2 linked regions of the Mucilaginibacter paludis DSM 18603 genome follow. The protein of the gene in region 1 binds, or shares a complex with, the protein of each later gene. Links are inferred from orthologs where the notes say so. Each region holds a gene or a part of one and is shown in the gene's direction. Other genes may lie near its edges. The genes, in order: uvrB and MUCPA_RS00900.

Region 1 (12,157 bases):
TAATCAGCTATCAGAATCGTACTGGCAACCACCAGGCAACCATTACTTTAGAAGAAAACCCACAGATGGAAGTAGTAAGCGCCGAAAAGGCCGGGCAAGCCTTAACCGCCGAGCAGGAAACGTTCCGCAAAAACTGGCTGTCTTCTAAAGTTAAATAAAGCAATGATGAAACAATATATAGCAGCTTTTGCCTTAATAGTAGCCTCGGCACAGCTTCAGGCCCAAAATGTAAATAAATATATTCAGCAAAGCGATGTAGAACGCATCATCAAAACCTTGTCGGCTGATGATATGGAAGGCCGGGCAACCTTTACACCAGGTATTGAAAAAGCTGCTAAATTTATTGAGGCAGAATTTAAGCAAGCCGGCCTTGTTCCATTGCGGGGTAATAAAGGTTTCAGGCAAAACTTCAGCTTAACACGGATTAAGCCAACCAAAACTATGGTTAGCATCAACGGAAAAGTTATGCCTGCCGATAGTGCCTTTACCGTATCGGGTTTGCCCGTATTAAACTGGACCAATAACAGCGATGTACAAATTGTAAAAGTAAGCGCCGATAAAAATTTCGAGATCGAATATCGTACCTACCTCAGAACGGGAAAAAAAATGCTGGTACTGGTTGATCCGCATTTTTCGGCTGCTTTTAATCGCCTCAATGAGCGGATTAAAAGCGGCGTTATCAGCCAGCAGGTTAATAAGGAGCGGGCCATCGTATTTGTACAGGGCGATTTTAGTGAAGTCAAGTCATTCTCGGTAGCTTATACCGGCACAGCGGAAGAATTCCCTTTGTTCAATATCGCGGGCATGATTCCCGGTAGATCTAAAAAAGCGAAAGCAGAGTATGTGATATTTGGCGGACACTATGATCACCTGGGAATTTTAAAGCCTATGCAAGGTGATAGCATTGCCAACGGCGCCGATGACGACGCCTCGGGCACAACGGCGGTAATCAGCCTGGCCAAGTACTACAAAAAACTAAAAAACAACAGTCGTACACTGATATTTGTAGCCTTTACCGCCGAAGAAATTGGGGAATACGGCTCGGCTTATTTTGCCAAACAGGTAAATGCCGATAAGGTAGTAGCGATGTTTAATATCGAGATGATTGGCAAGGCATCTAAATTTGGGGTGAACTCCGCGTTTATTACCGGGTTTGAACGATCTGATTTTGGCAAGATACTACAACGTAACCTGGCAGGCACACCATTTAAATTTTATCCCGACCCATACCCGGAACAAAACCTGTTTTACCGCAGCGATAACGCATCCCTGGCTAAATTAGGCGTACCGGCACATACCATATCAACCGACCAGATAGACACCGATCAACTTTATCATACCGTAAAAGATGAATTTTCAACTTTGGATGTCGGTAACATTACCTCCACCATCCGCGCTATAGCGTTGAGCTCGCGCAGCATAGTGAGTGGGAAGGATACGCCTAAACGGGTTGGTAAACTGGAGCAATAGTATTAAGTCAAGAGTACTTAGTCTGGAGTCTTGAGTCAAGGCAACGCATTAAAAAAGTTCATTTGATTTTATTGACGCAAAAAGGGAAACCTACTGAACAAGGGGGCACCTACGGAGCCAAAACTTCTTTTTTGTTCCCTAAACAGGAAGCTCCCACTGGAGCTCTTTAACGGTTTGTTTTTGACTCCAGCGGAGTCGCCTGTTTATAGGAAAGGCCTTAAACCTGTTTTGGCTCCGTAGGTGCCTCCTTTTACTTTTTTAATGCCTTTGCCCTGAGTTCTGAGCCAATTTCTGACATAACATGGATTAATTTGGCTCAGAACTGCCCGAAATTTTATCGTTGACGTGACAAGATTTCGTGTTCGGTGATATTAACTCCGCAAGAAACGGGTTCTTAACGGCACCGGCCATCTATAGTTTTGTATATCAATATTTGAAAAATGGAAACGCAAAACTTAACCGACTATAGCCGGATTGCCCAGGCAATTGACTATATCAAAATCAACTTTAAAAAACAGCCAGCTTTAGACGATGTTGCCGAGAAGGTGCATCTCAGTCCCTTCCATTTTCAGCGGATGTTTAAAGACTGGGCGGGAGTGAGCCCTAAAAAGTTTCTGCAATACCTGAGTGTTGAATACGCCAAAAACATCTTGAAAGATAAGCAATCAACCTTGTTTGATGCTGCCTTTGAAACAGGCCTCTCCGGCACCAGCCGCCTGCACGATCTGTTTATGAACATCGAGGGGATGACGCCCGGCGAATATAAAAACGGCGGCGAGCAGCTATCCATCAATTACAGCTTTGCCGAGAGCCCATTTGGTAATTTGATTGTGGCATCAACCGCTAAAGGCATTTGTTATATGGCTTTCGCCGATGATGAGCAAACCGCTTTCAACCATTTACAGCAGCAGTTCCCCAATGCGCAATACCACCAGGTGGTTGATATGATGCAACAGAACGCGCTGTACATTTTCACCCGCGACTGGAGCCAACTGAACCAGATTAAGCTCCACTTAAAAGGTACGCCGTTCCAGTTAAAGGTATGGGAAACCTTGTTGAAAATCCCGGTGGGTAATTTATCTACCTACTCGGCCATCGCACAATCTATAGATAACCTGGGCGCTTCAAGGGCGGTAGGCTCGGCAGTTGGCGCCAACCCGGTCGCCTTTTTAATTCCCTGTCACCGCATTATCCGGTCCACAGGCGAGTTTGGCCAATACCATTGGGGTAGCACACGCAAAGCGGCCATGATAGGCTGGGAAGCGGCTCAGATCAATCCGGAAATTTAACGGGTCAATCAAATGGAAACAATAACTGAACGGATTGAAAAATGCGATTGGGAAGCTATATACCAGCAGATGAACAATAGTGGCTATGCGGTAATGCCACAGATATTAAGCGATGCGGAATGTGATGACCTGGTACGCAAATATGACCAGAAGGAGCTGTTCCGTAAAACAGTAGTGATGGAACGATACCGCTTTGGCTTGGGCGAATACAAATATTTAAGCTATCCCTTGCCGGGGATGATTCAAAGCATCCGCGAAACCGTTTATTCGCAACTGGCACCCCTGGCAAATAATTGGATGAAAGTGTTGAATATGGAGGCTGTTTTTCCTGATCAATTTGCAGAACTACAAGCGCTTTGCCGCGCTCAGGGGCAAAACAAACCCACCGTATTGTTATTGAAATACGGCGAGGGCGGCCACAATACCCTGCACCAGGACTTATATGGCGATCTGTTTTTCCCTATCCAACTGGTGTTGTTTTTAAACGAGCCGGGCAAGGATTATACCGGCGGCGAATTTGTATTAACGCAGCAAACACCGCGTGCGCAAACCAAGGCAATGGTATTGAAGCCGGCAAAAGGTGATCTACTGTTGTTCACTACCAATTTTAGGCCGATTAAAGGCGCTCGCGGATATTACCGGCTGAATATGAAGCACGGCGTAAGCGAAGTGCATAGCGGGATAAGACATACTTTAGGTATTATTTTTCACGATGCTTTAACGTAAAATGATAGCGCACCAGCAATTAGGCAATAGACCGCTCCAGATTAGCCGTAAGTTGAAGATGTTGATTGATGCAGGGATGATAACTTTAGGCGGAAACCGGAAGTTGAAAATATACGGTAAATTGAACTGCAAATCGGGCAAGCGGATGAAAGCGGCAAACCGGGTATTCTTTTCGTCGGAGGTGGAAGCTGTGTGCGCAGGCTACCGGCCTTGCGGGCATTGTATGAAAGGTGAATACCGGTTATGGAAAGCCAAAGCTTAAAAATTTGTAATTTTTGTTTTGAAATGCCGTCCATTATGCTTTTATTGAACTTAAATTGATGGTACGGAGAAAAACTATCATACAAAATAGCGAAGCCGATGGTCATGATTTTTTAACAGGGCTTAGTACCAATGAGTAACGAACCCGGACGGCCGGAAAAAAATAGGGATGAGGTTTGAAACTTCGGTAATTATTGGAGCACAGGCAAAAGCCCGACTGCACGCCGGGCCGGGAGCTGGCCTGTGGGAGGAAGGATCGGGCAGTCCAAAGCCCCCTCTAAACCGCGTTAGCGCTCATGCACACCCAAAATAAACCAAGGTGCATAATCTCCCCCGGTAGGGGAGACTTTTTAAGCCCTCCCTACCGGGGAGGGTTGGGTGGGGCTTCTTCCCGCGGCGATTGAGGTGCGCCACGAGGCGTGCGTATTAGTAATAATTAAATACCTAAAGGATGAAAGAGCCTTACAACCAAATTTGCCGTTCGGGTTGAAGTAAGCCTGGCACATTGGGAAGAAATGAACAATGTGAAGCTCAGGCGAGATGGTTCTGTAAGCTGCACCAGTAAGGCTTCGTTACGCCAAAGGATATCGGTCAAGCACCCTCATTTGCTTAAACCTGCCATGACAGTGGGAATAACGGCAATAAGAACACTGTCAGATACCCGGAGTAGAATGGTGTTGCGTGCAGGACGAAGGTAGCGCATGAACGTGGGAGACCCTAACGGGATATGCATGTCGGCATATTGCCGAGGGAGTCGGATATGTCCATAGTAGTGTTTGAGTCCCGAAAAGGTAAAAGCGGGAGTAGCGAAGGGGCATTACTATGAATAAGGTTTCCAAGAGAACAAAAACGGACAAAATTGATGGTAACAAATCATAAGAAGGTCGAAGCAGAAGGGAAGCAGGGCGAGCTGTTTAAAAGACGGCGGCGTGAGATCCCGGATGCGGAAAGAGTAGAAACACTCCGGGGGAAACTATATCAGAAAGCCAAGCAGGAGCGGAAGTACAAGTTTTATGTGCTGTATGATAAGCTGTTCATACCGTATATGCTAAGGGCAGCGTGGAAACAGGTTAAAGCCAATGACGGCGTAGCCGGAATAGACGGAATCCGGATATCAGATGTAGAACGGGGAGGCGTAGAAACCTACCTGCACACACTGGGAGAAGAATTACGAAAGCAAACCTACCGTCCGGAAGCAGTAAAACGGGTGATGATCCCGAAGGCCAATGGCGGGGAACGGCCCTTAGGCATACCCACGGTAAAAGACAGGATAGCCCAGACGGTATGTAAAATGATCCTTGAGCCGATATTCGAAGCAGACTTTAAAGAAGTTTCGCACGGGTTCAGGCCTGGGCGGAGTTCAAAGGATGCGATGACAGCGATCAAGGGGCATTTGCAGGCAGGGAAGACGGAAGTATTTGATGCAGACTTAAGCAAGTATTTCGACACGATCCCGCATGATAAACTGCTAAAAACGCTCAAAGAGAGGATCAGCGATCCAAGGATACTAAGACTGATCAGCATGTGGCTGAAAGTGCCTGTATTTGAGGACGGACAGTTTAAGGGCGGGAAGAAAAATGAGTTTGGCACCCCACAAGGCGGCGTGATATCACCGTTGCTGTCTAATATCTATCTACATCTACTGGACCGGATAGTAACAAAACCGGAAAGTATATTTAGCAGGATGGGCGTATCGATAGTCAGATACGCGGACGATTTCGTACTGATGGGGAAGGTCATACCTAAGGAAGTACTTGACAGACTGAAAATGATACTGGGGAAGATGGGATTGACCTTGAATGAACTCAAGAGCAAACAAATCCAATCGGAACAGGCGCCTTTCAGCTTCCTGGGGCACACGATCCGGTACGACAAGAGCCTGGTGTCCAGAAATGGACGCTACTGGAATATATCTCCGAGCAAAAAATCAGAGCAGCGATTGCGGAGTGGGTTAAGTGAATATCTGAAAAAGCACGGTCATAGTCCGGCAAGTGAAATAGTAGAAGAGCTTAATAGTCGTATCCGGGGATGGCTGAACTACTATATCATAAAAGGAGTCAGCTACGTACAGGTGAGCAAACGTCGGTTACGAAATTATCTTCACGAAAAGCTCAATCGCTACTACAACCGCAAGAGCCAAAGAAAGTGTAAGCTTTACAGACAAAGAGCTTTTGAGGCCTTGGTTCAAAAGAAAGGACTAATAGACCCAACAAAATACGCTTTCTGACGGTTCAACTGTGAATGCTGATGACGAAGTTTTTAGGAAAGCCGTATGCGGGAAAACCGCACGTACGGATTGACGAGGGAGTCGGGAAAGTGCTTTACTTTCCCGCTCTACTCTACCGGGCCGATGACCTAAGTTAAGAATACTGATTGTCGGAGTAAAACAGCACATTGATAATCAGCGCACCTAATACGATGCATACTTAACGCTTTTAGAAGATCCCTCCTCACGTCGGGATGACATGATGGATATATTTTGGTATTAAAAATCAATAAAACAGTATAAACAATATCAGCATAAAATAAAAACATGAGTATAACAGAAACCAGCCAGGTTGCGCACAATAGTTATTTTGACGGAAAAGTTCAAAGCCTGGGCCTTGAAACCGATAAAGGAAAAGCTACCGTTGGCGTAATGAAGCCCGGCCAGTACACCTTTGGCACCGCATCCCCCGAGTTAATGGTTATTATTTCGGGAGAGTTAAATGTAAAGTTGCCCGGCGCCGAATGGAAGGCTTACCATTCGCAAGAAACATTTGCCATAGCCGCCAATCAATCTTTCGATGTAAGCTGCAATCAGGATGTATCCTATCTTTGTTATTACGGGTAACAAGTAAAGCAAGCGCATAGCCTGCTTCTTGCCTCTTCTTTCTTACCTCCTGTTTCTTGCCTCTTGCTTCTAACACACCCTCCCATCATCATTATGTCAAAAAAACAGGAGTTAAAACTATTCTGCATACCGGGGCGTATTTATAAACGACATCAGTTTACTGGTGTTTGATAAGGTTTGATTTAGGGGGAGCCACGGGTTGGTTCCCCTTTTTTATTGCACATCAATTTTCGTATTTTTGATATCTTATGGATTTTAAGATCACATCTCAATATAAACCTACCGGCGACCAACCAGAAGCGATCAGGCAACTGGTACAGGGGATCAATAATGGCGATAATTACCAAACGCTGTTGGGTGTTACCGGATCGGGCAAAACATTTACCGTTGCCAACATTATTGAGCAAACTCAAAAGCCAACGCTCATTTTAAGCCATAACAAAACGCTTGCCGCGCAGTTGTATGGCGAGTTTAAGCAGTTCTTTCCCGAAAATTCGGTTAATTATTTCGTTTCTTATTACGATTATTATCAGCCTGAGGCTTTTATCCCCTCTTCAAATACTTATATAGAAAAGGATTTACAGATTAACGAGGAGATTGAAAAACTCCGGATCAGGACAACCTCGTCATTAATGTCGGGCCGGAGAGATATCATTGTGGTATCATCCATTTCGTGCATTTACGGTATGGGTAACCCCGAAGATTTTGCCAACTCGGTTTTCAAATTTGCTGTAGGTACACGTGTTAGCCGTAACGCGTTTTTACACCGCCTGGTTGAAATTTTATATGCACGCACCACCGCCGATTTCAGGCGGGGTAACTTTAGGGTAAAAGGCGATATTGTAGATATCTGGCCCGCCAACATGGACTACGCCTACCGGGTTTCTTTTTTTGGCGATGATATTGAAGAGCTGAGCACCTTTGACCCAACAACCGGAAAAACCATCGAGAAAATGCAGAATATGGTGGTTTACCCCGCCAATCTGTATGTGGCCCCTCGCGAGCGGTTCCAGCAATCGGTATGGGAGATCCAGGAAGAGCTGGAAACCCGTAAAAAGCAATTTATTGATGATGGGCGCTTTTTAGAGGCCAAACGGTTAGAAGAAAGGGTTAACTACGACCTGGAAATGATCCGCGAACTGGGTTATTGCTCCGGTATTGAAAACTATTCGCGCTTTTTTGATGGACGGAAGCCCGGCGCACGCCCCTTTTGCCTGCTGGATTACTTCCCCGACGATTATTTGATGGTGATTGACGAGAGCCACGTTACCGTTCCGCAAATCAGGGCGATGTACGGCGGCGACAGGTCGCGCAAAATATCGCTGGTAGAATATGGTTTCCGTTTGCCTGCTGCTTTGGATAATCGCCCCCTCAACTTTCAGGAATTTGAAAGGCTGGCGCCGCAAACCGTATACGTAAGTGCCACCCCAGGCGATTTTGAGCTGGAAAAATCGGGCGGCGTGGTAGTAGAACAGGTGATAAGGCCAACAGGCCTGCTGGACCCGGTGATTGAGGTACGCCCGGTGATTAACCAGGTAGATGATTTACTGGATGAGGTTGATAAAACCATTAAGTTAGGCGACCGCATCCTGGTAACCACCCTAACCAAGCGCATGGCCGAAGAACTGGCCAAATACATGGATAAGTTGGGTATTAAGTGCCGCTACATCCACTCGGAAGTAAAAACCCTGCAACGGGTTGAAATATTGCGCGGCCTGCGCTTAGGCGAGTTTGATGTGCTGATAGGCATCAACCTGTTAAGGGAAGGGCTTGATTTACCGGAGGTATCCTTAGTGGCTATTTTAGATGCTGATAAAGAAGGTTTCCTGCGGTCAGAGCGATCGCTTATCCAAACCATTGGCCGCGCGGCCCGTAACGACAGGGGGCGCGTAATTATGTATGCCGATAAAATTACTGATTCGATGCGCATAACAATGGACGAAACCAACCGCAGGCGCGATATCCAGATTGCCTATAACCTGGAACATGGCATTACGCCGATAACGGTAGGCAAATCGCGCGAGGCCATTATAGAGCAAACATCCGTGGTTGATTTTAAGGGCGGCGTACAATATGCTTATGTGGAGAACACCGCAGCTACTCTGGCTGCCGATCCTATTGTGCAGTACATGAGCAAACCCGAACTCAAAAAATCTATCGAGAACACTAAAAAAGAAATGCTGGCAGCAGCCAAAGGCATGGACTTTTTACTGGCAGCCAAGCTGCGCGATGAGATGTTTGCACTCGAAAAAATGATGGAAGAGAAGTTTTCCTGAGCCGGGAGTGTTTTGAGTTCTGAGTCCTGAGCCGGGAGCCTTGAGTTCTGAGTCGGGAGAGTCTTGAGTCGGTATCTTGAGTTGTGGATCGAAAGCGCCTTGATTCACTTGCACATTTGCATACTTACTCATTCGCACATTTACTCACATTCGCACATTAACTGTAACAAGTTTGTCTACATAGGCTTTGGCGGTATAATTTCATCAAAAATTCATTTAAGCTGGTTATTGTTGTTGCGTTATTTAAAACCACATCAGGCAATGGTAAGCATTATCAAATACGCATTCATCCTATCTTTATTTTCGGGCATCGCCTTACAGGCAAATGCACAAGAGAAAACCCCAACTATGCAAAAGGCGCCTGCCAATATCACCATTGATGGCAGGATGACTGAGTGGGGCGATTCCCTGGCGTTATATGACCCTAAAACTAAACTGAATTACGCTATTGCCAATGATGATACCATGCTTTATGTGGTAGCCTTTGTATCCGACAGGCAGCTTAAACGCAAAATAATGGCTGGCGGCATTACCATATCGGTAAACGGCGAAGGCAAAAAGCATAAAGTTTACAGCATGACCTATCCCATACCTGATAAAGCGGCGTTGATGAGCCGCCCCAGCCCGGAAGATGGCGACGATGTAAAACGTCCTTCGCTTATCGAGTCGACCAGCATCAGGGTAGCAGGTTTTAAGGATGTGGAGAGCGATGTGATCACCACATCAAACACCTACGGTTTTAAGGCCGCCATTAATTTTGACGACAAACATAACCTGGTTTATGAAACTGCCATCCCGCTAAAAATGCTTTACTTAAAACCCAACAAAAAGAAAGAGAACGAACTTGCCATTAACATATCCATCAACGGGATAGAGCGCCCCAGCGGTGCAAACGGCGATCGGAGAGGCGGTATGGAAGGCGGCGGTATTGGCGGCGGCGGCGGAATGGGCGGCGGTGGTGGTATGGGAGGCATGGGCGGTGGCGGCGGCCACAGAGGCGGCGGTGGTCACAGAGGTGGTGGTGAGGGCGGCGGACAGCAACAATTTGGAGATATGGCGCAGCCGACCGATTTCTGGGTTGAGCTTACACTGGCAAAACACTAATAGCTTCCGGGATCACTACTTTAAGGTAACTTCTTAAACAAAATCGTCAATCCTTAAAAAAAACATTTCGACCAGTGGTAGAAATCCTTTATGCCGGGATATGTCTGCTATAGAAATGCGCCCGGTTGCCCTTCTGTTGCAGAAGATTTCTCTCGTTCCTCGTTCGAAATGACATTTTTGGGGTATCTTAAACATTGTCATTTCGACCGTAGGGAGAAATCTTCTTCGCGTGCAAGGTCACAATGTGCTTTGGATATCACTGCGCTGTTTTTAAATTTATCAGGTGAGGGTTTAAAAAGATTTCCATCGAAAATTTCACGCCTATCATAAGCAAACATTTTTATCGTTATTAACTTATATATTTGTACTTCTTTTATAAGTATTAACAATGTTTGTAGTCGAATTTTTAGTTATTCTGGCCTGTGTGTATTACATTATACGCCTGCTTATACGTTTGGTATTGCCGATGCTTTTCCAGGGCTTGGTTAATAAGGCACAGCAACATAGCCAGCAGCAATATAGCCAGCCGCGCCCACGCCATACAGATGGCTCAGTAAGAGTTGATAAAATCCCCCAAACCAAAAGTTCTATTCCCGATTCGGAAGGTGATTATATTGATTACGAAGAAATAAAGTAATTATGCTTCCCGAAGGGCTATATAAACGCAAACATTTCGGTACACCCGAGTCATTCTTCCTCATCACTACCAACTACATCGTGCTGGTTTTAGGCATGCAGTTTTTTGCGGAATGCACCCAGATCAATTGGTTTTTCTGGGTTGTAATAGGCCTGCTTGCTTTATACAATATCTACAAATTACGCCGCGAGCGCGAGGAATACGATAAAATACGTATCATTGCTTACCTGATCAGCATAGCCGGAATGGCGTTGCTATTTTTTGCATTGAGGAGCGGCGCGCAACGTTGTTAACAATCTAATACAACTAATAGTTTCAATTCTCGCTCAATTTCCTATTTTTGAAAATCATATCTCACATTAATGAACAATTGGTTTAAACAAAATGGCATTCACTTGGCCATTGTTGGAATTTTTTTCGCAATCTGCTTTGTTTATTTTACACCCGCATTTAAGGGTAAAGCACTGGGGCAAAATGACGTTACGCGGGCACAGTCCACCCAAAAAGAAATTATGGACTATCGTGCCAAGGATACCACCATCCTATGGACCAACCAGGTTTTAGGCGGTATGCCTACCTTTCAAATATGGGCACCTTATTCCGCCAATATTACCAGCCATATCATCAGCACAATCAAATCGATATTTCCTAACCCAGTTGATACAGTATTATTGCTGTTGTTAGGGTCGTACCTGTTACTTTGCGTATTAAAACTGAATCCCTGGCTGGCTGCTGCGGGCGCAATTGCCTTCACATTTTCATCATACAATATTATATTGCTGGTTGCGGGGCATTCAAACCAATCGTTTGCCATCGCTTTTTTTGCGCCAATTTTAGCCGGTATTATCTTAGCTTTACGGGGTAAGTACCTTTTGGGCGCCGCATTAACCGCATTCTTTCTGGCGATGGAGATTAGGGCGAATCATATCCAGATGACCTATTATCTGATGTTCGCTATCATGATTTTGGTTGGTATTGAACTTTACCACGCTATTAAAGGGAAAACAACAGCTACATTTTTTAAATCCATAGGATATTTAGCACTTGCCACTTTATTGGCCATCGGTGTTAACGCATCCTCATTATGGAGTACTTACGAGTATGGAAAAGATACCATCCGTGGGCAATCAAACCTTACACAAAACACCAAGGAGCCAAGTAATGGTTTAGCAAGGGATTATACATACGAGTATAGCCAGGGCGTTGCCGAATGCCTTACCTTTTTAGTACCGAACGTATATGGTGGCAGCAGCAGCACCACTGCCGGAGAAGACTCAAAGGTAGCCAAGGTTCTGATAGACAAAGGCGTGGACCCGACGCAGGCGGTTAACTTCTCGCAGCAATTGGGCCTTTATTGGGGTGATAAACCCTTTACCGAGGGGCCAAACTACTACGGCGCAGTAATATTCTTCCTGTTTGTTTTGGGGTTGATCATTGTAAAAAACCGCATCAAATGGTGGTTGCTGGGTGCGGTACTGCTCACCGTATTCCTTTCATTCGGTAAAAACTTACCTTTCCTGTCCGATCTTTTCTTTAACTACTTCCCGCTATACAATAAATT
Region 2 (12,213 bases), 3.3 Mb from region 1 along the record:
ATGTTGCCGGTTTTTGCCAAGGTGATATTTAAAGGCAATGCAGCCACCTTCGGGTATATCAGCAGCTTTGTAGGTTTGGGGGCCATTGCCGGTAGTTTTTTTATGGCTTCGGTAAAAAATACCGACCGGCTCACAATCATCTTATTAGGCAGCATAGCAGTTTTAGGTATCGGGCTGATCATGTTTTCGCGCATCAGTTATTTCCCTGCCGCCATGCCGTTTGCAACGTTAATAGGTTTTGGCTCATTGATGCCGATGACAGCGGGCATCACCATTATACAGATGGAAGCAGCATCTAACATGCGGGGCCGTGTAATGAGCTATGTTGCCATGGCTTATTTTGGAATGCTGCCCCTGGGGAGCTTGCTAACCGGAACTATTTCGCAAAGAATTTCGGCCCCGCTTACGATGCTTTGCCAGGGAATACTTGCATTGATTATAGCCATTACATTTACCAGGTATCTGTTAAACAAACCTGTGAAAAATTAGCCGGTAAAAACGAATCAGCATATTTAACTATACATAACTCACTTAAATTATTAAACAGCTTATTATGGAATGGTGTCATTATTTAGGCGGCTTTTGCGCCGGTATGTTTTTAGCCAACTTTGTACCGCATTTTGTCAATGGGATCTCGGGCGATGACTTTCCTACTCCTTTTTCAAAACCGCCGGGTAGGAGGCCTATCTTCGCCGGTAGTCAATGTATTATGGGCTTTATTTAACCTGGTGGTGGGTTACGTACTTTTCAAGGTTAGTCAGGTTGCTTTTGACCGTACCTTATCGCTTGTGCCTTTTTTTGCCGGCTTTGCAGGCATAAGCATCATGTCGGCTAAAGGATTTTCACATAAAGAAAAAAATTGAACACCATTATAAGAGATAATAAAATGGAACAAAAAACACAAAACACTGCCCTTTTGATAATGGACATGCAGGCCGGAATAATTGGCATGCTTCCGGACGCGAAATCCCTGACGCAAAACGTGGCTGAGGCCATCGCCCATGCCAGGACAAAAAAAATACCGGTTATTTTTGTAACCATTGGTTTTAGAGAGGGCGCACCAGAAATCAGCATGAATAATAAAAGTTTTGCAGCCAGCAAAGCCAGATTTGGCACTGTTGATATCGCCCAGTTTATGAAAATCCCGAACGATATTGCTCCGCAACCCGGCGAAGTAACCGTTGTAAAACGCAGGGTAAGCGCGTTCACAGGCAGCGATCTCGAAGTGATTTTAAGAGCCTTCGGCACGCAGCACATCATATTAACCGGTATTGCCACCAGCGGTGTAGTATTATCAACCTTACGCGAAGCCGCAGATAAAGATTATCGTATCACGGTATTGGCCGACTGTTGTGCCGATGGTGATGAAGAGGTACACCGGGTACTTACAACTAAGGTTTTCCCGCGCCAGGCCGAAGTGATTAGACTGGAAGAATGGCAGCAGTTATAAACCATGCTGCGCCATAGTTAAATGAGCAAAATGTGTTAAGATCCGAATATAAGACTCCTTTCTTAAAAACAAGGTTTATATTTCTTATTTTGCAAGCTTTTGCTAAATAAACTAAATAAATTAGCATTTTTTATATATTTGCATAACAAGCAAATATATCCATGTACGCTATTGTAGATATTGAAACCACAGGGGGGCATGCCAGCGCACACGGTATTACGGAGATTGCCATTATTATACATGATGGCCATACCATTACCAACCGCTTTGAAACCTTAATTAACCCTGGTATGCTCATACCCATGCACATACAGGTGTTAACGGGTATAGATAACGATATGGTAAAAAATGCGCCGCCGTTTAGTAGTATAGCGCAACATGTTTATGAAATATTGGAGCCCTGCACTTTTGTGGCTCACAACGTCAATTTTGATTATTCTTTTGTGAAGCACCACCTGATGGCTTCCGGGTATGATTTGCAGAGCCCTAAATTATGCACGGTTAGGCTGGGGCGCAAAATATTTCCGGGGCTCCCCTCCTATAGCCTGGGTAAATTTTGCGGGCATATGGGCATTGATAACAGCGCGCGGCACCGGGCCATGGGCGATGCTGATGCCACGGCAAAGTTGTTTAGCATGATGTTGCTTAACGATAAAGAAGGGCACATTACACACACTTTAAAACAGCGCAGTAAAGAATCATCCCTACCGCCAAACCTGCCGCAACAGCATATTGAAACCCTGCCCGATGCACCGGGAGTGTATTATTTTCATGATGCCAAAGGCAAGGTAGTTTATGTAGGGAAAGCCAAGAGCCTAAAAAAAAGGGTAAAGAGCCATTTTACCAACAACCGGGCCGACCTGCAAAAGCAGGAATTTTTAAAAAACATTCACCAGATAACGCACCAAACCTGCGGAACCGAGCTATTGGCCTTTATATTAGAAACCGTTGAAATTAAACGGCTATGGCCTAAATACAACCGCGCGCAAAAAAGGCATGAGCATACCTATGGCCTTTATCAATACGAAGATCAACGCGGTTACCTGCGCTTGGTTATTAATAAATGGACTAAATATTCGGCGCCCTTATATACCTGTAATTCCCTGCTGGAGGGTTATGGCTTGCTAAACCAGTTGATAGCGGATTTTGACCTGTGCCCTAAACTGTGTTTTATCCAGAAAAACGATCAGCCTTGTCCGCGTAACTTAACCAAACCCTGCGCCTGCCAGGTTACCGAAACACCTAAACGTTATAACAGCCGAGTTAACAAAGCTACCACGCACCTCAAGGCGGCTTTATCAACTTTTGCTATACGCGATAAGGGCCGGCACGATGATGAATACAGTTGCATCCTGATAGAGAATGGCGAATTTTACGGCATGGGCTATATCAGCAACAGTACCGTTACCGATAATGGCCTATCATCAATCAAAAGCCTCATCACCCCTTACCCCGGCAACAGCTATATTAAAAGCCTGGTAGCCAACTACGCCATCAGTTACCCGGACCGGAAGCTGGAGTTTAGCTTATAGCTCAATTCTTTTGATCAACCTTATTCCAAAAAGACAATGTCGTGTCGACGATAAAATGCCGGTTATCGTTTAGTCAAAGTCATTAATACCTATAATGACGCGTTGTTAAGTTATTTATTTACAGCACCATACCACCCTCCATCATGTCATCCCGACGGGAGGAGCCATCTTTTGCGCGCGATAAGTATGCAGCATATCGGTTGCGCTGATTGTCAATCTGCTTATTTTGCGTTAATAATCAGTAGCTCTTAATTTAGAACATCGGCACGCTCAATCGCCGCGTGAAGAAGCCCCACCCAACCCTCCCCGGTAGGAAAGTCTCCCCTACCGGGGGAGATTATGCACTGTGTTTGCATTTGGTGTGCATGAGAGCTCCGCTGTTTAGAGGGGGCTTTGGACTGCCCCATCCTTCCGCCCACAGGCCAGCTCCCGGCCCGGCGTGCAGTTGGGCTTTTGCGCACTTTTCTTTCAGCGCTTAGTAATCTACAGGTTTCAAACGTCATCCGTATTTTTTTCCGGTTGGCCTGGTCTGTTACTTAGCCAGGAATTTTGCCTCAAAACGCCAGACTAAGTACTCTTAACTTTACACTGATCCTCAAGTGTTTTGAATAAAGTTCCGTAATACTGCGTTAAGGATTGCAGTGAGCCCGGAGCGGAGCGAGGACTTGGAACGGAAAGTCTGGGCCGAAGGCAACGCCCCAATTTTAATTTTACGCAATAATCAGGTTTATTATTTTATAAAAACGTTAACGCAAGTTTTGCTCTATCCAACCGCCCTTGGCCAACAAAATATCCACACCGGTAAAAATCTGCAAGCAAAACCTTAATTTCGCGGCAACAGAAAAGAGGAGAAGATTTTGGATTATTTAAAGGGATTAAATCCTTCGCAACAACAGGCGGTATTACAAACCGAAGGCCCGGTGATGATTATAGCGGGTGCCGGTTCGGGCAAAACAAGGGTTATTACTTATAGAGTGGCCCACCTGGTACAAAAAGGTGTAGACTCGTTTAACATACTGGTACTTACTTTTACCAACAAAGCGGCGCGCGAAATGCGGGAGCGGATTATGCACGTGGCCGGCCCCGATGCCAAAAATATTTGGATGGGCACCTTTCACTCGGTTTTCGCCAAGATATTACGGGTTGAGGCCGACAAGATTGGCTACCCAAGCAACTTTACCATTTACGATACCGACGATAGCAAAAGCGTATTGCGTGCCATTATTAAGGAGATGAGCCTGGATGATAAGCTGTACAACCAGAATTTTGTAATGAGCCGCATATCGGCTTCAAAAAACAACCTGGTATCGTGGCAGGAATATCAGCAAAACCCGGATATACAGGCGGATGATTTTTCGAGCGGGCGCGGGCAGTTAGGAAAGATCTATGAAAACTATGTGAACCGCTGCTTTAGGGCCGGTGCAATGGATTTTGACGACTTGTTGTACAAAACCAACGAACTGCTAAAAACCCATAACGACGTACTTTATAAATACCAGAACAAGTTTAAATACCTGATGGTGGATGAGTACCAGGATACCAACTTTTCGCAATACCTGATTGTGAAGAAACTGGCCTCTATTAACCAGAACATTTGCGTGGTGGGTGATGATGCACAGAGTATTTACGCTTTCCGCGGAGCCAATATCCAGAACATCTTGAACTTTGAGAAGGATTACCCGGACTTGAAGGTGTTTAAGCTGGAGCAGAATTACCGATCTACGCAAAATATTGTGAATGTTGCCAACAGCATTATCTCTAACAACAAAGAGCAGCTGAAGAAGAACGTATTTTCGGAAAAGGAAGCCGGCGATAAAATTAAGGTGATGCGCGCCTTTAGCGATAATGAGGAAGGCAAGATGACCGCCGAGGCGATTTTTCAGGACCATGCCAACAAGGGCATGAAATGGAATGATTTTGCTATTTTGTACCGCACCAACGCACAATCCAGATCGATGGAAGAAGGTTTGCGTAAGCTTAACATTCCTTACAAAATATATGGAGGCCTCTCCTTTTATCAGCGTAAAGAAATTAAGGATTTAATATCCTACTTCCGCTTAACTTTTAACCCGAACGACGAGGAGGCCTTGAAAAGGGTGATTAATTACCCTAAACGTGGTATTGGCGATACTACGGTTGACCGGATTATTGTGAGCGCGGGACAAAATAACATTAGCCCCTGGGAAGCGATTGTTAACCCGACTCAGTTTTTGGATAGCCGGACAGCCAATACGGTTGCCAATTTCGGGATGATGATCCAGAGTTTCCAGGTGATCACCAAAACCATGTCGGCCTACGACTCTGCTTTGTATATTGCCCAGCACTCGGGTTTGCTGAAAGACCTTTACGAGGATAAATCGGTAGAGGGACTGAACCGTTACGAGAACATACAGGAGTTGCTGAACGGTATCAAAGAGTTTTCGGAACGGGAAGACCTGGAAGAAAAAGGGCTGGATATTTTTATGCAGGACGTTGCCTTGCTGACTAACGACGATAAGGATAAAAACAAGGATGCGGATACGGTATCATTAATGACGATCCACTCGTCAAAAGGGCTTGAATTTCCGCAGGTATTTGTGGTGGGCCTGGAAGAAAACCTATTCCCGTCGCAAATGTCGCTCAACTCGCGTACCGACCTGGAAGAGGAACGCCGCTTATTTTACGTAGCCGTTACCCGCGCCGAAAGTAAGCTTACCATAAGCTACGCCACATCGCGCTTTAAGTTTGGCACCCTAATTAACTGCGAGCCAAGCCGCTTTTTAGACGAAATAGACGCCCAATACCTGGAGCTTGATTTTACTGCCAAGAAAGCGCCTGCAGGCAACCCCTTCTTTGAGGATGAACGCAGCGCATGGGCAACAAAGGATACTTTTAGCAAACCAAAAGCGGCCACACCGGCAACCAATATTAAAACAACTTCGATTTTAGCTAAAGCGCACGTACCAACCCCCGGCTTCGCGCCGAGTGATACATCGGGCTTGCAGGTTGGCATGGAAGTGGAGCACGAACGTTTTGGTTTTGGTAAGGTATTAACCTTAGACGGCAATAAACCGGATATTAAAGCGACGATATTTTTTAAAGAAGTTGGGCAGAAGCAGCTGTTATTGAAGTTTGCCAAGTTGAGGATTGTTTAAAAGGGCTGAAAATAAAATCGGGGAATTAGTATAGTTCAACAATTTGGTAAGTTTACAAGAAAGTCTTTTTTAAGTTGATGGTGGTATTAAAAAGCTTAATTGCAATTGCTGGTGTTTTACTAACCTTATATTATTTAACACTTTACTATAAGGGAAAATCGAGCATTAAAAAAGTTGTCTGGATATTTTTCTCAACATGGCTATTACTGGTTATCATTTCAGTTATTGAGTTTATGGTATATAGCCATAATTAATCAAATTGCGGAAGAAAATACTGATTAATAAAATGGTACGCTTCTGATTTCTCAAGGGGTTTAAAGTCAGCCTTCTTTCGGAGCAGTTCGATAGTGTCCCGAAGTTTTTGTTCGCGTTTTTTTTCGGCAGCAGATTGGCATCCTGCTAAACCCATCAACAAAAACAGCATAAACATTCGCATGAGCTAAATTAATCATTAAATGAATAATCAATCATAAAGCATCATCATTAAATTCAATTTCCCACCGGCCAAATTTTATACCTCTCCCCTTTTTTAACTCGTAACCTTCCTTATTTTTGATGGCTATCACCCAAGGGCCCTCAATGAACAGTTATATCAAAATTTGTATTGAAATTGTGGCAACAACTTTGGTGGCGGCCTGGGTGATCTGGAAGGTATGGCCGGAAATGAAGGCCAATAATATCTTCATCAAAAATCCATTCCGTTACAAACAGGGGCCGGCAAGGCTGCTGCGAAAATTACAACACAAGAAAGATATATTTGGAGTTGCGGTAACTGCCGGTGTTGCGGGCCTTGTGTTATCTATTTACAGGGTTATCAAATTAAAATACGAGGGGCCAAATTACCGGAGCGGTTATATTGATTATTTGCCGGCAAGATTTTTCTTTATCAGCCTCGCGTTACTCATTGGGCTTTTTTTTCACATACTGAACGATGACCCTGAAAACGACTTGTTTAGAAACTTTAAGTATGCCTTAAAAGCATGGCTCACCGGTATATTGGCATCACCTATCATTGTTTTATTAATCAATAACCATACCATAGCCAATAGCTTTAGGGCCTTTTACCTTTACATTAAAATAGCCATTATTAGCAATGGTTTAGCCTGCCCGGCATTTATCACGCTGATATTTGCCGCAAACTACTTTAGCAAAAAGCCTTGGAAAACGCCAAAGAAAAAGTTATTCATGATGATATATACCGGTGCCGTTTTTATATTATTGCTATTGTTAGCGCCTCTTGGCGTTAGCTACGGATTAGGTGGCTTGAGCAGTTGGCTTAGCCAAACTATTATTACCGGGCTTGGTATGGCCTACTATTCCATGGATCAGACCATCTACAGCGACGAAACAGCCCATCTAACCAATACTATTGACTAACTATACTACCCACTCTTAGCCGACCATAGGCCGGTTAATGTTTGAAATAACCCTGCCATTAATCCAATGGCGCCTGATTTAAATAGTGATTAGGGATATGCTTTTATTTTAACATTTTAGTTGTATAACTAAAGTATTAGTTATACATTAGCATTACCAATTAATATTTACCCTTACCCCATTAAGAATTGAAAACATAAAACTGCTCATATAAGGATCTATTTTAACCCAAATAACTAAAAACTTAGTTTAAATAAACATTAACCACTAACAATTAAAAACATGAAAACTACCTGTTTAACAATCCTACTCTTATTAAATTACATGGCTTTAAGCGCACAGGTTCGCATACATCCAGGTAAAGACTCAACCACTACAAGTAAGCCATTGACGCGGAAGCCCCTGTATGTTGTATTTTCGTCTGGCAAGATTATCATGAAGTCGACCAGTCAGGATACTTCTGTTTTAAACAAGATAGATCCGGCATTTATTCAATCCATGACTGTGATTAAAGATAGCACCGCCATCAAAAAATATGGGAGCGATGCAAAATACGGTGTAGTTGAGATCAACATGAAAGACGGCAAATTCCCCAAGCAATTAGTGATTAAAAATACCGTAGCGCAGGCGGATTTGAAAGTGCGCAAACCTTTGTATGTTGTGTTCTCGTTTGATAAGGTGATACTGAAGTCGGAAAGCCAGGATACGTCCTTTTTAAAGAAAATAGATCCGGCATCTATTCAATCTATGAATGTAATTTCGGACGGCGCCGGGATTAAAAAATACGGGAACGATGCGCAGGATGGTGTAGTGGAGATTCACATGAAAGACGGAACATATCCGAAAGGTTATAAGCCTCAATAAAAAGACTATAAGTTGATGGGACTTTAACTGAAAAAAAGTCCACATCGCCAATATGCATCCAGGAAAAAGGGTATCGGTTGTTGCTTCGGCAGGCAACTTGATATCCTTTTCTAATTAATGATGGCTACATGATGAATGAGATGCCTTAAAAATGACTAATCAGTCGCGAACAGTTTGTTTACATATAAGTTACCCACACACAGCAAGACATAGATTGGATATATAGCGGAATAGCACATGTTAGTAGCTATAGCCCGGCAAGCGAAATATTATTTCCAAAAGAGTAACAGGTGAGAGTACAAATGCATGGCTGGTGTTGAGCTAAATTGGGGCTAACACATTACTATACAATAGTAAATTCGCATTGCACAATTTAAAAATTATATTATATTTGTTACTCTAATTATACTATTAATTAACCGACAGCAAAGTGAAAAGGACTCTTTTACATTTTGGAGTTGTTGCCTTTGTTTTTTGCGTAGCATTAACAGCATGTAAAAAAACGAATGTAGCAAGTTCCGCCAGCGATCCGCAGCTCAACTTCGTACTGCAATCAGATAATCCATCATTTACCTTTGCCTCAGCAGGTGCAACCAATGGGGCAACAGGCGGCCAGGCATTTAGCTGGAATTGGGGAATAGCCAGTATTACCAAATTCCGGATGAGTGCAAAAAGAGGCGGCATGCCAGTGGAATATTCTTCTTCAAATTTAACTAATGTGGATCTTTTTTCGCTTGTGCCAAGCCTATCAAGCATTAGTATACCCAAAGGCGATTATACCGAAGTAAAAACTACAACCATATTTACCCAAACTAACGGTACAGATTTTCCAGTTATATTAAAAGGGACTTATGTAACAGGGGCAGGAGGCCATATCCCCGCTGAATTTGACTTGAACGATAACCTGGAAATTAACGTGCAGGTAAATAACATTATAGCGGACGGAAGCAAGGATTTTACCACCAAAATAGCCTTACACTTAAACCTGTTTTTAAATAGCATAAGCGCACAGGAAATTGATGCCGCTACACGTACCAACGGCACTATATTGATCAATAAAACAATTAATACATCGCTGTACAATAAAATAAAAGGCAATATGCTGGCCTGCGCAGCATCAACATTGCTAAGTGCAGCCAAAAAGTAGAGCCCCCCTGCCCCGTGAAGGGGCATAGCCGTCAACTTTAGAAAAAAAAGGGATAAAATTTTTTTAGAGCAAGAATCGGAACTGCAAAATTGCAGTCATTATTCGAGCGAATGAGTTCGGAACTATTTGAACCAACGGTGTTAGATGGCCTGGCCCGTAAAACAGAGGCTATACAACGCAAACGAAAAGTGGGAGGCAAGGAACTATTGGATATGGCGTTATTTGATGGAGATCAATCGTTTAACGGCATGAGTATGCAGTTAATGCGGAGGGATGGGCTTGATATTTCGAAGCAGGCATTGCATCAAAGACATCACAGCAATATGACAAAGTTTGTACAAGCCGTTTTTGAGCAATTAATAGCAGTTGAGTTACCGCAAGAGCAAACACAGGGCTTGGAGATCCGTATCAAAGATTCTACCCGTTTCGCGTTGCCGGAAGTTATTGCAGAGACATTCCCCGGAACAAAAGGAAGTGGGATGAAAGCGGGAGCATCTGTACAATTTGAATTTGAAATCAAAAGTGGTAAAAGCGATATCAAAGTAACTCCGGCCAACGCAAATGACCAGGGTGAGAGTCATCTGGACAAGGCATCAATTCAGCCGGGGGTATTATATATGAGAGATCTGGGTTACACTCACTTGAGTTATATGAACAATATTAACAAAGTCAAAGCTTTCTTTATTAATAAATTATGTCCGAAAACAACGATTTATCTATTAAAGGACGACCAATACCAAAAGTTAGAGTTGTCGAAACTACAAGGCATAACCGGCGTATTTGATCAACAGGTATATATCGGAGCTGATAAGATGCCGGTAAGGATAATAATAGAACCGGTAAGTGAAGAGCTCAAGGCAAGGCGGATAGCCAATACTGAAAAGTACAATAAAAAGAAAGGCAGTACCACCAGTAAGGGATTCAAAGAGCGGGCAGGGTTTAACTTTATTGTTACCAACCTGGTGAGCGAAAAATATAGCGCTGAATTGATCCAAAAGTTATATCACCTGCGATGGCAGATAGAATTGGTTTTTAAAGCATGGAAGTCGTTTTTAAAGATACACACGTTCCCCAAAGGAAGTTCGGATCGTATAACCAGTATATTATACAGTAAGTTGATCTGGGCAGTTTTGAGTTGGAAAATATGCATGGCTATCGGTAAGATAGGTCAAATTAGTGTTTTAAAGGTGCATCGACTAATCGCTTCTACGAAAGAAGAATTGCGAGCGCAGCTTTTAGGGATATGCTCAAAGTGGTTAGCTCTGTTGGAGAAATTAAACTTAAAGCACCTTTCAAAAGAGCACAGAAAACATAGGTTAAAAATAGAAGAAATTGTAATAAGTATTTGATTATTAGATATTTAAATACTATATTTAGATAGTTAAACAAAAATAAGAAAGGCGGGGTCATCTAAACCTCCCCGCCTTAAAAAACGAAAAATATGAGAGTAAAAATACATAGGTTTGCCCATGCGGGCAAACCGCGCCTAAAAATTAAATAACTGAAAATCAACAATATATGAGTACAGCTACTTAAATTGACGGCTATGCCGTGAAGGGGGAGTTTTTGATAGCAAGGTGCTATTGATGGTTGATGGTTAATAAAATCCATGAACTATTAACCATCAACTACTGTAGTTTCAACGATAAAATGTCGGCTAATGTTGAACTAAAGTAATTAATTATCAGTCAGGAATGCCGAATTTTGACTCAAAACTCCGGACTAAGTACTCTTGACTTAATACTCCCCTAACCCAGCAAATTGCCGGTGAACTCCATGCGGATACGGGCCTGGAATCCTTCGATGGTTTTAAAGATTTCCGTTAGCGTTACGCGTTCAATTTTAGTGAGCGTGTCCGGGTCGATATAATTATTGGGCGCCATTTTATCGTGAATAATTTGGGTAGCCTGCCTGCGCAAGCGCATGCCCATTAAAAAATAATAGGACTGAATGAGCTCCAGGTAAGCCGATTCGGTAAAAATGCCGATATTCTTTAATGCCTTTAAACGTTCGCCGGTATTGACATCGAAGATGTGATTTTTAAGCGCATAAACGCGTGCCAGATCTACAATGGGCGTCATGGCTTTTTTGATATCGAAAACCTCTTGCGAGCCTTTGGTAAAGGTGCGGATCTTTTTAAAAAAAGTTAAAGGCGGCTCGTATTGTAAAGCATTTTTAGCCATATGGAAAAACAGTTTCTCCATAGGTTTTTGCAATTCAGAATCCAGAAACTCCTTTAGCTCTGTCATGATGGCCTCTTCACCGTACAGGTAACGGCAATCAAAAAAAGTAGATATTTTCACCACGCTCTCGGGCACAGACTCGGCCATCCAACTGGCGTAGTTACGTTTCCAGTACGATAACGAATGCGTCCACTCGGGGTTCATCGCCATAAAGCCTCCTTCGCAATAAACAAAACCTATATAGTTCAATTTATCCGATACCCGTTTGGCAAATTCTAAAAAATATTCTCTAACCTCTTCACGATGCTCGTTGGCCTTATCTTCATAAATAATAGCGTTATCTTGGTCGGTTTTAAAGGTTTGCTCTTTGCGCCCTTCGCTACCCAGCACCATAAACACAAATTTAGCCGGTGGTTTACCCATCTCATCAACCACGCTTTCAATTACCTTAATGGCTATGGTATCTGCAACGGTGGTAATCACCTGGTTAACTATCTCGGCATGTACACCCCGGCCAAGCAATTGA

The links.
Region 2: the proteins of uvrB (region 1) and MUCPA_RS00900 are in contact, whole or in part, in a crystal structure (PDB 7EGT), measured with the Thermus thermophilus proteins. The link is inferred for Mucilaginibacter paludis DSM 18603 from one-to-one orthologs. Residues at the interface, in WP_096411307.1 of Thermus thermophilus: Glu23, Leu25, Arg26, Asp27, Gly28, Glu29, Arg30, Phe31, Arg55, Glu326, Asp327, Phe328, Glu379, Ser382, Gln383, His398, Gly400, Arg401; in WP_096412145.1 of Thermus thermophilus: His654, Arg656, Phe657, Gln666, Asp668, Glu669, Lys680, Arg681, Leu682, Ser683, Lys685, Tyr686, Ala687.

Annotation. Positions count from the first base shown.
Region 1 is NZ_CM001403.1:3,512,229-3,524,385, reverse strand. The notes cover bases 6,400-9,341. They hold uvrB (excinuclease ABC subunit UvrB), read left to right. Parts: upstream 6,400-6,827; coding sequence 6,828-8,855; downstream 8,856-9,341. Other genes in these bases: MUCPA_RS38675 (hypothetical protein), read left to right, coding at 9,117-9,341; ppnP (pyrimidine/purine nucleoside phosphorylase), read left to right, coding at 6,400-6,579. Also shown: MUCPA_RS14885 (M61 family metallopeptidase), read left to right, coding at 1-158; MUCPA_RS14880 (M20/M25/M40 family metallo-hydrolase), read left to right, coding at 163-1,470; MUCPA_RS14875 (bifunctional helix-turn-helix domain-containing protein/methylated-DNA--[protein]-cysteine S-methyltransferase), read left to right, coding at 1,911-2,759; MUCPA_RS14870 (2OG-Fe(II) oxygenase), read left to right, coding at 2,772-3,485; MUCPA_RS14865 (Ada metal-binding domain-containing protein), read left to right, coding at 3,487-3,747; ltrA (group II intron reverse transcriptase/maturase), read left to right, coding at 4,609-5,973; more of ppnP, read left to right, coding at 6,280-6,399; more of MUCPA_RS38675, read left to right, coding at 9,342-9,959; MUCPA_RS14840 (hypothetical protein), read left to right, coding at 10,348-10,596; MUCPA_RS14835 (hypothetical protein), read left to right, coding at 10,599-10,889; MUCPA_RS14830 (glycosyltransferase family protein), read left to right, coding at 10,959-12,157. UniProt on the Escherichia coli protein: The UvrABC repair system catalyzes the recognition and processing of DNA lesions. A damage recognition complex composed of 2 UvrA and 2 UvrB subunits scans DNA for abnormalities.
Region 2 is NZ_CM001403.1:229,431-241,643, forward strand. Bases 3,480-6,477 are described here. They hold MUCPA_RS00900 (ATP-dependent helicase), read left to right. Parts: upstream 3,480-3,839; coding sequence 3,840-6,116; downstream 6,117-6,477. Outside these bases: MUCPA_RS00875 (MFS transporter), read left to right, coding at 1-489; MUCPA_RS00880 (hypothetical protein), read left to right, coding at 642-863; MUCPA_RS00885 (cysteine hydrolase family protein), read left to right, coding at 887-1,450; MUCPA_RS00890 (exonuclease domain-containing protein), read left to right, coding at 1,612-2,982; MUCPA_RS00910 (hypothetical protein), read left to right, coding at 6,696-7,493; MUCPA_RS00915 (SusC/RagA family TonB-linked outer membrane protein), read left to right, coding at 7,776-8,357; MUCPA_RS00920 (hypothetical protein), read left to right, coding at 8,788-9,504; MUCPA_RS00925 (IS4 family transposase), read left to right, coding at 9,615-10,853; MUCPA_RS00930 (DUF294 nucleotidyltransferase-like domain-containing protein), read right to left, coding at 11,253-12,213. UniProt on the Escherichia coli protein: A helicase with DNA-dependent ATPase activity. Unwinds DNA duplexes with 3'-5' polarity. Translocates on single-stranded DNA with 3'-5' polarity. Initiates unwinding more efficiently from a nicked substrate than double-stranded DNA.